3 regions of the Streptomyces sp. NPDC104814 genome follow, and region 3 is predicted to be linked to each of the others. Evidence: riboswitches for the same ligand, from Rfam matches in the RefSeq annotation. Region 3 holds a riboswitch; each other region holds the start of a gene.
The links. A riboswitch is a leader RNA that binds a small molecule or an ion and turns the genes downstream of it on or off. The one in region 3 is predicted to bind cobalamin.

Region 1 (4,392 bases), on a different contig from region 3:
TCTTCATGTTCCTGCCCCGGCTGTGGTCGGTGTCGCACAAGCACGGGTACGTGACGACCTCGGACTTCGTGCGCGGCCGCTTCGGCTCCAAGGGGCTGTCGCTGGCGGTGGCGCTGACCGGCATCCTGGCAACGATGCCGTACATCGCGCTCCAGCTCGTCGGCATCCAGGCCGTGCTGGACGTGATGGGCGTCGGCGGCGGCGAGAACACCAACTGGTTCGTCAAGGACCTGCCGCTGCTGATCGCGTTCGGCGTGCTGGCGGCGTACACGTACTCGTCCGGGCTGCGGGCCCCCGCGCTGATCGCGTTCGTGAAGGACGCGCTGATCTACATCGTCATCGCGGTGGCGATCATCTACATCCCGATCAAGCTGGGCGGCTTCGACGACATCTTCGCCAAGGCGGCCCACGCGTTCAGCCAGGTCAACCCGAAGACGCACAAGCCGCGCGGCGCGCTGGTCCCGGGTGAGGCCCAGCAGTGGACGTACGCCACCCTGGCCCTGGGCTCCGCGCTCGCGCTGTTCATGTACCCGCACTCGATCACCGCGACGCTGTCGTCCAAGAGCCGTGAGGTGATCCGGCGCAACACCACGATCCTGCCGCTGTACTCCCTGATGCTGGGCCTGCTCGCGCTGCTCGGTTTCATGGCGATCGCGGCCGGCATCAAGGTGCAGAACGGCCAGCTGGCCATCCCGCAGCTGTTCGAGGACATGTTCCCGGACTGGTTCGCGGGCATCGCGTTCGCGGCGATCGGCATCGGCGCGCTGGTCCCGGCGGCCATCATGTCCATCGCGGCGGCCAACCTGTTCACGCGCAACATCTACAAGGACTTCATCAAGCCGGACGCCACGCCGAAGCAGGAGGCCCAGGTCTCCAAGATCGTCTCCCTGCTGGTGAAGGTGGGCGCGCTGGTCTTCGTCCTCACCATGGACAAGACGGTCGCCATCAACTTCCAGCTGCTGGGCGGCATCTGGATCCTGCAGACCTTCCCGGCCCTGGTCGGCGGCCTGTTCACGCGGTGGTTCCACCGCTGGGCGCTGCTGGCGGGCTGGGCGGTCGGCATGGTCTACGGCACCCTCGTCGCCTACGGGGTTCCGTCGCCCACCAACCCGGGCCAGAAGCACTTCGGCGGCTCCGCGAAGGACATCCCCGGCATCGGCGAGATCGGCTACATCGGTCTCACGGCGTTCGTCCTGAACGTCGTGGTGACCGTCGTCCTCACCGTCGTCCTGAAGGCCGTCAAGGCCCCCGACGGCGTCGACGAGACGCGCCCGGAGGACTACACGGCGGACGCCGGTGACCCGGGCGTCAAGGCCGAACTCCCCCCGGCCACGGCGGGCGCCGGTCACTGAGGACCCCAAGCGCACGGGCCGCCGGTGAAAAACCGGCGGCCCGTCGTCGTACCCGTGGGGCACACTCGCCGTCATGGACATAGTGATCCGGCCCGTCGCACCCCGTGAACACGCCGCCCTCGGTGAGATCACCGCCCAGGCCTATCTCCTGGACGGGCTCCTGGACTTCGGCGAGAGCGACGCCTACCTGGGTGAGCTGCGCGACGTCGCCAAGCGCGCAGCCGCGGCCGAGGTGCTGGTCGCCACGGCGGACGGCGAACTCCTCGGCGGCGTCACCTTCGTACCGGACGGCGGTCCCATGGCCGACATCGCCCGCCCCGGCGAGGCCGAGATCCGCATGCTCGCTGTCGGCCGCGAGGCCCGTGGCCGGGGCGCCGGGGAGGCGCTGGTCCGGGCCTGCGTCGAGCGGGCACGGGCCGTCGAGGGCTGCCGGCGGATCGTGCTGTCGACGCAGCGGACCATGCACGCCGCGCACCGCATCTACGAACGCCTGGGCTTCGTCCGTACGCCCGAGCGGGACTGGAACCCGCTCCCCGAGCTCGACGACATCATGCTGCTCACCTACGCGTTGACGCTGTGAGATCAGCGCAACACAACATCTGGGGGTGACGCGACAGCCCGGCACTAGATGTATGCTCATGCTCGCTGTCGCCGCAGGGGAATCCGGTGCGAATCCGGAACTGTCCCGCAACGGTGTACATGCGTGCTTCGCGCACGCTGGTTCAGTCCGAGGACCTGCCGACAGTGCACCCGGCCACCCGGCCGGCGTGCCCTGACGTCCGGGCCTCGTGGAATGGGCCGGTGGACGCGACGCCGCGTGCGCTCGTGTGCTGCCCCCTGCCCTCGCCGAGGCCCCGTGCCGAGCGAGGGAGAGCCCCACGTGACCATCGCGCCAGCCGATCCGGCCTCAGCCGTCCAACGGGACCAGGACGGCCCCGGTGCCGCCCTGCTGCGCACCCTGACCGAGCTGACCGCCGACCTCCCCGACGCCGACCCCGGCCGGGTCGCCGCCGCCGCGCTGCGCGGCCGCTCGGCGCACGCCGACGAGGCGGAGCTGCGGGAGCTGGCCACGGAGGCCGCAGCCGGGCTCATCTCCGAGGACCCCGCCTACTCGCGGCTGGCCGCCCGTCTGCTCACCCTCTCCGTGCGCGCGGAGGCCGCCTCCCAGGGCGTCACGTCGTTCACCGGGTCGGTCGCCGTGGGGCACCGCGAGGGGCTCGTCGCCGACCGGACCGCCGCGTTCGTGCGGCTGCACGCCGAGCGGCTCGACGCCCTCGTCGACCCCGGCGCCGACGACCGGTTCGGCTACTTCGGCCTGCGCACCCTGCACAGCCGCTACCTGCTGCGCCACCCGATCACCCGCAAGGTGATCGAGACGCCCCAGCACTTCCTGCTGCGGGTGGCGAGCGGTCTCGCCGAGGACGACACGGTCCGTTCCGTGGACGAGGTCGCGGCGCTCTACGGGCTCATGAGCCGCCTCGACTACCTGCCCTCCTCCCCCACCCTCTTCAACTCCGGCACCCGGCACCCCCAGATGTCGTCCTGCTATCTGCTCGACTCCCCGCTGGACGAGCTGGACTCCATCTACGACCGCTACCACCAGGTCGCCCGGCTCTCCAAGCACGCCGGCGGCATCGGTCTGTCGTACTCCCGTATCCGCAGCCGCGGTTCGCTGATCCGCGGTACCAACGGGCACTCCAACGGCATCGTGCCGTTCCTGAAGACGCTGGACGCCTCGGTCGCCGCGGTGAACCAGGGCGGGCGGCGCAAGGGCGCGGCCGCGGTGTACCTGGAGACCTGGCACTCCGACATCGAGGAGTTCCTGGAGCTGCGGGACAACACCGGTGAGGACGCCCGCCGTACGCACAACCTGAACCTCGCGCACTGGATCCCGGACGAGTTCATGCGCCGGGTGAACGCCGACGCGCAGTGGTCGCTGTTCTCCCCGGCCGACGTGCCCGAGCTGGTCGACCTGTGGGGCGAGGAGTTCGACGCCGCGTACCGCAAGGCGGAGGACGCGGGGCTGGCGAAGCGGACGCTGCCCGCGCGTGAGCTGTACGGCCGCATGATGCGCACCCTCGCGCAGACCGGCAACGGCTGGATGACCTTCAAGGACGCCGCCAACCGCACCGCCAACCAGACCGCCCTGCCCGGGCACGTCGTGCACTCCTCCAACCTGTGCACGGAGATCCTGGAGGTGACGGACGACGGCGAGACCGCGGTGTGCAACCTCGGCTCGGTCAACCTCGGCGCCTTCGTGGCCGACGGGGACATCGACTGGGAGCGGCTGGACGCCACCGTCCGCACGGCCGTCACCTTCCTCGACCGCGTCGTCGACATCAACTTCTACCCGACCGAGCAGGCGGGCCGCTCCAACGCCAAGTGGCGCCCGGTGGGCCTGGGCGCGATGGGTCTGCAGGACGTCTTCTTCAAGCTGCGGCTGCCGTTCGACTCCCCCGAGGCCAAGGCGCTGTCCACCCGGATCGCCGAGCGGATCATGCTCGCCGCGTACGAGGCGTCCGCCGACCTCGCCGAGCGCAACGGCCCGCTGCCGGCCTGGGAGAAGACCCGCACCGCCCGGGGCGTGCTGCACCCCGACCACTACGACGTGGAGCTGACCTGGCCGGAGCGCTGGGCGGCGCTGCGCCGCCGTATCGCCGACACGGGCATGCGCAACTCCCTGCTGCTCGCCATCGCGCCGACCGCGACCATCGCCTCCATCGCGGGCGTGTACGAGTGCATCGAGCCGCAGGTGTCGAACCTGTTCAAGCGCGAGACGCTGTCCGGCGAGTTCCTCCAGGTGAACTCCTACCTGGTCGCCGACCTGAAGAAGCTCGGCGTGTGGGACGCCCGTACCCGGGAGGCGCTGCGCGAGTCGAGCGGCTCGGTGCAGGACTTCGCGTGGATCCCCGAGGACGTGCGCCGGCTGTACCGCACGGCGTGGGAGATCCCGCAGCGCGGTCTGATCGACATGGCGGCGGCGCGGACCCCGTTCCTGGACCAGGCCCAGTCCCTGAACCTGTTCCTGGAGACGCCGACG
Region 2 (4,392 bases), on a different contig from region 3:
GCAGCGCCAGCATCAGCAGCGTCGCCGCGCGGGCCCGGCGCAGCCCGGCCGCCGGGTCGATCCGGGGCGCGCGGCCGCCGGACAGCAGCCAGGCGTTGTCGTCGGCGCCCGGCGGCAGCATCAGCCGGGAGGCGTGCCGGACGACGTCGTGGTTGGACAGCACCCAGGTGGCCGAGGCGCCGACGGCCCGTGCGCCGGCCAGCGAGGAGGTGACGACCTCGCGCAGCGCGTCCGCGTCCCAGGGTGCCTGGAGGTACTCGAAGTTGAACGCCTGGCCCAGTTCGTCCGGCCGGGCGTACAGCGCGCGGCGCTCGCCCGGCACCCAGGCCTCGGCGATGGCCGCGCGGGGCGGGGAGTAGGTGTCGAGGAGGCGGCGCCAGTCCCGGTAGATCTCGTGCACCTCGTCGCGGTCGTAGAAGGGATGGCTGCCCGGGGGCAGCACCGCCAGCGCCGCCTCGTCGCTCAGCTCGGGCGCGCCGAGGTCGCGCAGCGGCTCGGACAGATCCTTGGCCAGGGCGTGGGCGACGTCCACCCGGAAGCCGTCCACGCCGCGGTCGGCCCAGAAGCGCAGGGTGGTGCGCAGGTCGGCGCGGACCTCGTCGTCGGCCCAGTTCAGGTCGGGCTGCTCGCGGGCGAACAGGTGCAGGTACCACTGCCCGTCCGGCACCCGCTCCCAGGCGCTGCCGCCGAACACCGACTGCCAGTCCGACGGCGGCAGCTCCCCGTGGGCGCCACGGCCGTCCCGGAAGACGTACCGCTCCCGGGCGCGCGAGCCGGGCCCGGCCCGCAGGGCCTCCTGGAACCAGGCGTGCCGGTGCGAGGTGTGGTTGGGGACGATGTCGACGACGACCTTCAGGCCGAGCCGGTGCGCCTCGGCGACCAGCGCGTCGAAGTCGTCCAGGGTGCCGAGGCGCGGGTCGACGGCGCGGTGGTCGGCGACGTCGTAGCCGCCGTCGGCCAGTTCGGAGGGGTAGAAGGGGCTCAGCCACAGCGCGTCGGCGCCGAGCGCGGCCAGGTGGGTCAGGCGGCCGGTGATCCCGCGCAGGTCGCCTAGCCCGTCGCCGTCGGCGTCGGCGAAGCTGCGGGGATAGACCTGGTAGACGACGGCCTGCCGCCACCAGCCGGGGTCGCGGGAGGAGAGATCGGGCACGCGGACTCCGTTCGCCGGTCACGGATCGTCAAGAAGATGACTGTCCATTTCCCGTCGGAAGGGAACACCGCGGCGGCCTCCCGGCTCAGACCCCGTCGGCGGTGCACTGCGCGAGCAGCGCCTGTACGTCCGCGTCGACCACCCGGTAGCGGACGACACGGCCCTGCTTCTCGCCCGCCACCGCGCCGGCCGCCCGCAGCAGCCGCAGGGCCTGGGACACGGCCGGGTCGTTCATCCCGGTCGCGATCGCCAGGTCGGACACGGCGAGCGGGCCGGTGCGGTGCAGGGCGAGCAGCAGGGCGAGCCGGTTGGGGTCGGCCAGCAGGGAGAAACGGTCGGCCCAGGCACGCACGTGAGCGGCGTCGCCGATGGCGGCGATGGCGTCACAGACCCGGTGGCCGTCGATGGTGCGGCGGCCGGCGCGGTCGGAAGGCACGAGGTGCATGCCGGCATTCTCCCGCCCGCACCCCGGCCCCCGCGCAGCGGCTCCGCCCGCGTCCGCCGCCCCTCGGCGTGACCCGTGCCCCTTCCGCCCTGTGATCTTGGATACCTGCTCAGCTGTGCAGCTATGCAGAAGTGGTCCCGCACCCCTACCGTGGGCGGGCCGTGGTGTTCGGGAAGTCGGTGTGGAACCGACGCGGCCCTCGCCACTGTGATCGGGGAGTTCTCGTCCCGTCCGGCTCACGCCGGGCCACTGGTCCTACGACCGGGAAGGCAGGGACGGCGGACGCACGACCCGTCAGCCAGGAGACCGGCCACGGCACTCACGAAGTGATCCACGAGGTGCTGGAGCGTGACCGGATGACCTTGCCCGACCCTGCCCCGACGACGACCACCGCCGCCACTTTCAAGTGGCGCCGCGAGGACACCGTCAAGACCGCCGGGCTGCTGGCCGCCATCGCCGCCCTGCACGTCGCCGCCTTCGGGATCCTCTTCCTGCTCGTCGTGCCGGGCCACTACGAAGTCGGCTCCAAGGCGTTCGGCATCGGACTCGGTGTCACCGCCTACACCCTGGGCGTGCGGCACGCCTTCGACGCCGACCACATCGCCGCCATCGACAACACCACCCGCAAGCTGATGGCCGACGGCAAACGCCCGGTGTCCGTGGGCTTCTGGTTCGCGCTCGGCCACTCCAGCGTCGTCGTCGTGCTGGCGCTGCTGATCGCGGGCGGCACCTCGCTGGCCGGGAAGGTGATGAACGAAGGCTCGACGACCCACCAGGTCCTCGGCTTCCTCGGCACGACGATCTCCGGGACGTTCCTGTACCTGATCGCGGCGCTCAACCTGATCGCCCTCGTCGGCATCCTGAAGGTGTTCCGGGCGATGCGCGCGGGGACGTACGACGAGCAGGAGCTGGAGGCGCACCTGGACTCGCGCGGGTTCATGAACCGCATCCTGGGCCGCCTCACCAAGTCGGTATCCCGGCCCGGGCAGATGTACCCGCTCGGTTTCCTCTTCGGTCTCGGCTTCGACACCGCCACCGAGGTCACGCTGATGGTGATGGCGGGCTCCGGCGCGGCCGCCGGCCTGCCCTGGTACGCGATCCTGTGCCTGCCGCTGCTGTTCGCCGCCGGGATGAGCCTGTTCGACACCCTGGACGGCACGTTCATGAACTTCGCCTACCAGTGGGCGTTCTCCAACCCGGTGCGCAAGGTGTTCTACAACCTGGCCATCACCGGCCTGTCCATCGCCGTCGCGTTCGTGATCGGCACCATCGAGCTGGTCGGCGTCCTGCACGACAAGTTCGGCCTGCGCGACGGCGTCACCGCCTGGATCGCCGACATCGACCTGGACAACGTCGGCTACCTCATCGTCGGCCTGTTCGTCCTGGTGTGGGCGGCGGCCCTGACGTACTGGAGGCTGGCCAGGGTGGAGGAACGCTGGACGGCCTCCGCCACTGCCGACTAGGGCCTGTCGTTTGGATCATCCCGGCGTCGCGGGGTCTGGCACGCACATCTGCCGCGTTGTCGTCGGTTGCCAACGCTCCGCGTTGGCGCCCTCCTCCGCCTTGCAGCTGCACGCACCAGACCCCGCTCGGGTCGGCCGAGACGCACCGCAGCTCGAGGCCGGCCTGATCCAAACGACAGACCCTAGCGCTCGACCGTCTCCAGGTACAGCTTGACGTAGCGGTCGACGTCGACCTCCAACGCGACGTCGACCAGGGGCTGTTCGCGGGCGCCCTCGTGGATCTCGGACTCGCCGGGCCGGGGGCGCCGGTCGACGACGGTCTGCCCGCGTCCCGGCCCCGGCGCCAGCGACACCTCCACCGGCAGCAGCCGCGTCGTCAGGCCCGCCGGGTCGGCGACCGCGCACACCGCGCCCGCGTCACCGAGGCCGCCCGCCTCCTCGGCCTCGGGCTCGCCGCCCTGCGTGGTCGGCCGGTGGGCGAGCAGCTCACCGGCCAGCCGGGTCCCGGGCTCACCGCTCGCCCGCATCCGGTGCACATCGCTGCCGGGCACGACCACCCGCATGAACACGTCCAGGCCGTACATGGTGATCGGCACCCCGGCCGTCAGCAGGATCGCCGCGGCCTCCGGGTCGTGCCAGACGTTGAACTCCGCGACCGGCGTGGCATTGCCGGTGGCGACCGCGCCGCCCATGAAGACGATCCGCTCGATGTTGCGGGTCACCTCGGGATGGGTGCGCAGCAGCAGGGCGATGTTGGTCAGCGGCGCCGTCGGGATCAGGGTCACCGGCCGTTCGCTGGCGAGGATCTCCCGGCGCAGCAGCGTCACCGCGTCGACGTCGGCGGGCCGGCGGGCCGGTGCGGGCAGCCCCAGGTCGCCCATGCCGTCGTGGCCGTGCACGTGGCGTGCCGACCGCGCCGGCTCGATCAGCGGACGCTCAGCGCCCCGCCCCACCGGAATCTCCGGCGCCCCCGCCTGCTCCAGCACGGTCAGCGTGTTGCGCACGACGCCGTCCACGTCGGTGTTCCCGGCGACACAGGTGACCGCGCGCAGATCCAGACCGGGGTGACGCACGGCGAACAGCAGGGCGAGGGCGTCGTCGACACCCGTGTCGCAGTCGATGATCACGGGGATGGGTTGAGCGGCCACCACGGCCTCCTTCCGTCGTCCCCCGACGATAAGCGCCGCGGCACCGGGAGCGCATGTGTCGCCCGGACGGTCCTGTGCGCTGGTCGTCCGGCGATCACGGTGCTGACCTGGACCTACGCACCCCGCCCCGCCCAGGAGCCCCGATGCCCCGACCCCCGGCCCCCGCCGCCCTCGCCCTGACGCTCG
Region 3 (4,392 bases):
TTCATCCACCTGGATCACCGAAGTCCCGTGCGCCTCCAGATCGTTGACCTCGTCGCGCAGGGCCAGGGCGACCTGGCGGGCGGTGTCGGCGAGGGGCTGGTCGTCGCGGACGAAGGACCAGGCGAGCATGGTGACCGGGCCGGTGAGCATGCCCTTGACCGGCCGGCCGGTGAGGGACTGGGCGTACGCGGTCCAGCGCACGGTCATCGGCTCGGGCCGGGAGATGTCACCGGCCAGGATCGGCGGGCGGACGTAGCGGGTGCCGTAGGACTGCACCCAGCCGTGCTGGGTGGCGAGGTAGCCGGTGAGCTGCTCGGCGAAGTACTGGACCATGTCGTTGCGTTCGGCCTCGCCGTGCACGAGGACGTCCAGGCCGGCCTTCTCCTGGAAGGCGATCACCTCATCGATCGCCGCCTTGATCCGCTCCTCGTAGCCTGCTGTGTCGATGCGGCCGGCGCGCAGGTCGGCCCGCGCGGTGCGCAGGTCACCGGTCTGTGGGAAGGACCCGATCGTCGTGGTCGGCAGGAGGGGCAGGCGGAGGTGGGCGCGCTGGGCCGCAGCGCGTTCGGCGTAGGGCTGGGAGCGGCGGGCGTCGGCCTGGGCGACCGCGGCGGCGCGGGAGCGCACGGCCGCGTCGTGGGTGATGGGCGAGCCCGCACGGGAGGCGAGGTCGGCGCGGTTGGCGGCCAGCTCGGCGGTGATCGTGTCGGTGCCCTGTGCGAGGCCCCTGGCGAGGGTGACGACCTCACGCGCCTTCTGCTGGGCGAAGGCGAGCCAGCGCACGATCTGCGGCTCGATGTCCCGTTCCGCGGTGGCGTCGAGCGGGACATGCAGCAGGGAGCAGGAGGCGGCCACGTCGACCCGGTCGGCCAGCCCGAGCAGGGTGCCCAGGGTGGACAGGGACTTGGTCAGGTCGTTGACCCAGATGTTGCGGCCGTTGACGACGCCGGCCACCAAGCGCTTGCCGGGCAGGCCGCCGACGGCCGCGAGGTCGTCCAGGTTCGTGGCGGCGGCCTCGGTGAAGTCCAGGGCCAGACCCTCGACCGGGGCCTTGGCGAGTACCGGCAGGGCCTCCCCGAGCCGGTCGAAGTAGGACGCCACCAGCAGCTTGGGCCGGTCGACGAGGGCGCCGAGGTCGCGGTAGGCGCGGGTGACCGCGTTGAGTTCGGCTGGGGTGCGGTCCTGGACGAGGGCGGGCTCGTCCAGTTGGACCCACTCGGCCCCTGCGGCGCGCAGGTCGGCGAGGACTTCTGCGTACACAGGCAGCAGGCGGTCGAGCAGGGTGAGCGGTTCGAAGGCGGCGGGCGCGCCGGGTGCGGGCTTGGCCAGGAGGAGGTAGGTGACTGGACCGACCAGCACGGGCCTGGCGGTGAGCCCCAGCGCCAGGGCCTCTTTCAGCTCAGTGACCTGCTTGGTCGCATCGGCGGCGAACACGGTGTGGGGGCCGAGTTCGGGGACCAGGTAGTGGTAGTTGGTGTCGAACCACTTGGTCATCTCCAGCGGCGCGACGTCCTGGGTCCCGCGGGCCATCGCGAAGTAGCCCTCAAGCGGGTCGGTCGCGACCGCGTCCCGGTGGCGGGCGGGGATGGCGCCGACCATGACGGTGGTGTCCAGGACGTGGTCGTAGTACGAGAAGTCGCCGGTGGGCACCTCGTGGATGCCGGCCTCGGTGAGCTGGTGCCAGTTCGTACGGCGCAGGCCGGCGGCGGTGGCGCGGAGGGCGTCAGCGGTGACGCGGCCCTTCCAGTAGCCCTCGATCGCCTTCTTCAGTTCCCGGCCCTGTCCCTGGCGGGGGTAGCCGTACACGGTGGCCCGTGCTGCCGCGCTTGCGGGCTTGGTCGTCACGGAGATCTCCTTCGCGAGATGAATCCCTGAGATCCCGGCGACGGGACGAGAGCGCGAAGGAACAACGTGCCGGACGGTGTCGGCCGGCGGCCGTCCGTTCGGTGTGTTCGCCGACCCGCCCTCGAGGTCACCGGGATGTCCGCGCACGAGTGGTTCGGGCGCGGGCAGTTGGCAGGTCTTCGGACTCGCGGGCACGTCTCGTCGTACGAAGTCGTACGAGACACCTACTGGCCGTCGCTTCCCAGGCCCTCCTCGGACCCAGTGCGTATGACGGCGGTCGTTCCCGCTCACCGCTGCGGGGCAGTCCCGGATTCCCACCGGGTTCCCTCTTGCGACGCATCCCGCCTGGCGGACGGGGCGAACCAGCTGCACCGGCCAGCCTACGGGGTCACCGTCAGAGAAGAGAGCGGGACGCCCATCATCGGGACGGTGAGGCGGACCACACCCCGCCGGGCAGGCCACCGGGCGGGAAGCCCACCGCACACGCGCCTCCCGCCCTTCCCCAGTCACGCCGCGCGGGGGACCCTCACCCCTGCGACGGAGCGGGCCCTCAGCCCGTGTCCGACGGCCTTGACCTCACCAGCGCCGCCGCCACCAGCCCCATCGGCATGGGTGCCGGGTCTGTGAACGCCTCGACTGCCCCCAGCGCGGCGCACCGCCACTCGGTCAGCCCTGCGGATCGACCAGAACACCAGCACGTTCGTGACGCACCCCGTGACCGATCGCACGCTCTGACCCCACGACGGGCTTGATAGCCTCAGCGGGCCAGTCGAGCCACATCCGAGGCCAGGGAATCCGGTGCGAATCCGGAGCTGACGCGCAGCGGTGAGGGGGACGGGCGGGGCACGACGCCACTGGGAGACCGGGAAGGCGCCCCGACCGGGCGAACCCGAGTCCGAAGACCTGCTGGCACCTCCGCGTCCCGGCGCGGACGGACGTCCGTAGGCCAGGCTCCGCGTACGAGCCCCGACCCCAAAGGCATGCCCGTGCTCCGCACCCCCGCTCTTCCCCGCACCCCGGCGCTTCTCCTCGCGTCCGCGCTGCTGCTCACCGCCTGCGGCTCCTCCGGCGACGACGCGAAGTCGCAGGAGACCTCGGCCGCCGGCTACCCGGTGACCCTCGACAACTGCGGCCACGAGGTCACCCTGAAGGCGCCCCCGAAGCGGGCCGTCTCCCTCAACCAGGGCACCACGGAGATCCTCCTCTCCCTCGGCCTCGCCGACCGCATGGCCGGTACGGCGACCTGGACCGACCCGGTGATGAAGGGCTTGGAGAAGGCGAACACGTCTGTGCCGCGCCTCGCCGACAACAACCCCTCCTTCGAGCAGGTCCTGGGCGCCGAACCCGACTTCGTCACCGCCTCGTTCGTCTCCACCCTCGGCAAGGGCGGGGTCGCCACCCGCGAGCAGTTCGAGAAGCTCGGCGTGCCCACCTACGTGTCACCGTCCGACTGCTCGGGCAAGGACAACGACCGCGGCGGCGACGGATCGCGCAGCAAGCCGCTCACCCTGGACGCCGTCTACGGCGAGATACGCGATCTGGCCCGTGTGTTCGGCGTCGAGGAGCGTGCCGAGAAGCTCGTCGGCGAGTTGAAGGAGCGGGTGCGCAACGCCACCGACGGGCTGAACGCCTCCGGTGTCTCCCTGATGTACTGGTTCGCCAACTCCCAGTCCCCCTACCTCGCCGGCTGCTGCGGCGCCCCGGGCGCCATCACCCGCGCGGTCGGCGCGAAGAACGCGTTCGCCGACACCCACGACGAATGGCCCCAGATCAACTGGGAGACGGTCGCCGACCGTGACCCCGATGTGATCGTGATCGGCGATCTGACCCGCAAGCAGCAGACCGCGGAGACCGCAGAAGCGAAGATCCGCTTCCTGGAGACGAACGCCGCCACCCGCGGTCTGACCGCGGTGAAGAAGAAGCGGTACGTCCTGCTGAGCGGGCAGGCGATGAACCCGTCCATCCGTACGGTCGAGGGGATCGAGAAAGTCGCAGCCGGCCTGCGGCACTTCGGACTTGCCAAGTGAGCGCCCGAGTGAGCGCCCGTTCCCTGCTGTTGACGGGCGGCGGGCTGGTCGCCCTGCTCGCGTCGATCGCCGTGGCCGTGACGATCGGCCCGGCCGACATCTCCACGGAGGACGTCTGGGCCTCCGTCGCGGCCCATCTCGGCCTCGGTGAAAGCACGTTGGCGCCGCTGCGGGACGGCATTGTGTGGAACCTGCGCATGCCCCGCACCCTCCTCGCCGCCGTGTGCGGGGCCGGACTCGCGGTGTGCGGGGCAGTGATGCAGTCACTGCTGCGCAACCCGCTGGCTGATCCCTTCGTGCTCGGGGTCTCCTCCGGGGCGTCCACGGGCGCGGTCGCCGTGGTCGTGCTCGGGGTGGGCGGCGGAGTGATATCCCTGTCGGCGGGCGCCTTCCTCGGGGCGCTGCTCTGCTTCGGCCTGGTGCTGCTGCTCAGCCACACCCTCGGCGGCAGCACCGACAGGGTCGTACTGTCCGGGGTGGCGGTCATGCAGCTGTTCTCCGCGCTGACCTCGTTCATCGT

Region 1: another riboswitch for cobalamin. It lies ahead of ACZ64A_RS14400 (ribonucleoside-diphosphate reductase subunit alpha); the one in region 3 lies ahead of ACZ64A_RS28170 (ABC transporter substrate-binding protein).
Region 2: another riboswitch for cobalamin. It lies ahead of nicT (Nickel transporter NicT); the one in region 3 lies ahead of ACZ64A_RS28170 (ABC transporter substrate-binding protein).

What each region holds. Positions count from the first base shown of each region.
Region 1 is NZ_JBVJOL010000003.1:282,784-287,175, reverse strand. It holds gene mctP (monocarboxylate uptake permease MctP) at 1-1,352, shown strand, start outside; gene ACZ64A_RS14405 (GNAT family N-acetyltransferase) at 1,426-1,932, shown strand; cobalamin riboswitch at 1,985-2,109, shown strand; gene ACZ64A_RS14400 (ribonucleoside-diphosphate reductase subunit alpha) at 2,233-4,392, shown strand, end outside.
Region 2 is NZ_JBVJOL010000011.1:194,013-198,404, forward strand. It holds gene ACZ64A_RS30885 (glycoside hydrolase family 13 protein) at 1-1,150, opposite strand, end outside; gene ACZ64A_RS30890 (ArsR/SmtB family transcription factor) at 1,236-1,595, opposite strand; cobalamin riboswitch at 1,741-1,924, shown strand; gene nicT (Nickel transporter NicT) at 1,952-3,058, shown strand; gene ACZ64A_RS30900 (nucleoside hydrolase) at 3,241-4,206, opposite strand; gene ACZ64A_RS30905 (hypothetical protein) at 4,350-4,392, shown strand, end outside.
Region 3 is NZ_JBVJOL010000009.1:349,373-353,764, forward strand. It holds gene metE (5-methyltetrahydropteroyltriglutamate--homocysteine S-methyltransferase) at 1-1,845, opposite strand, end outside; cobalamin riboswitch at 1,999-2,227, opposite strand; partial or broken gene ACZ64A_RS28165 (short-chain fatty acyl-CoA regulator family protein) at 2,406-2,580, shown strand; cobalamin riboswitch at 2,595-2,770, shown strand; gene ACZ64A_RS28170 (ABC transporter substrate-binding protein) at 2,826-3,872, shown strand; gene ACZ64A_RS28175 (FecCD family ABC transporter permease) at 3,881-4,392, shown strand, end outside.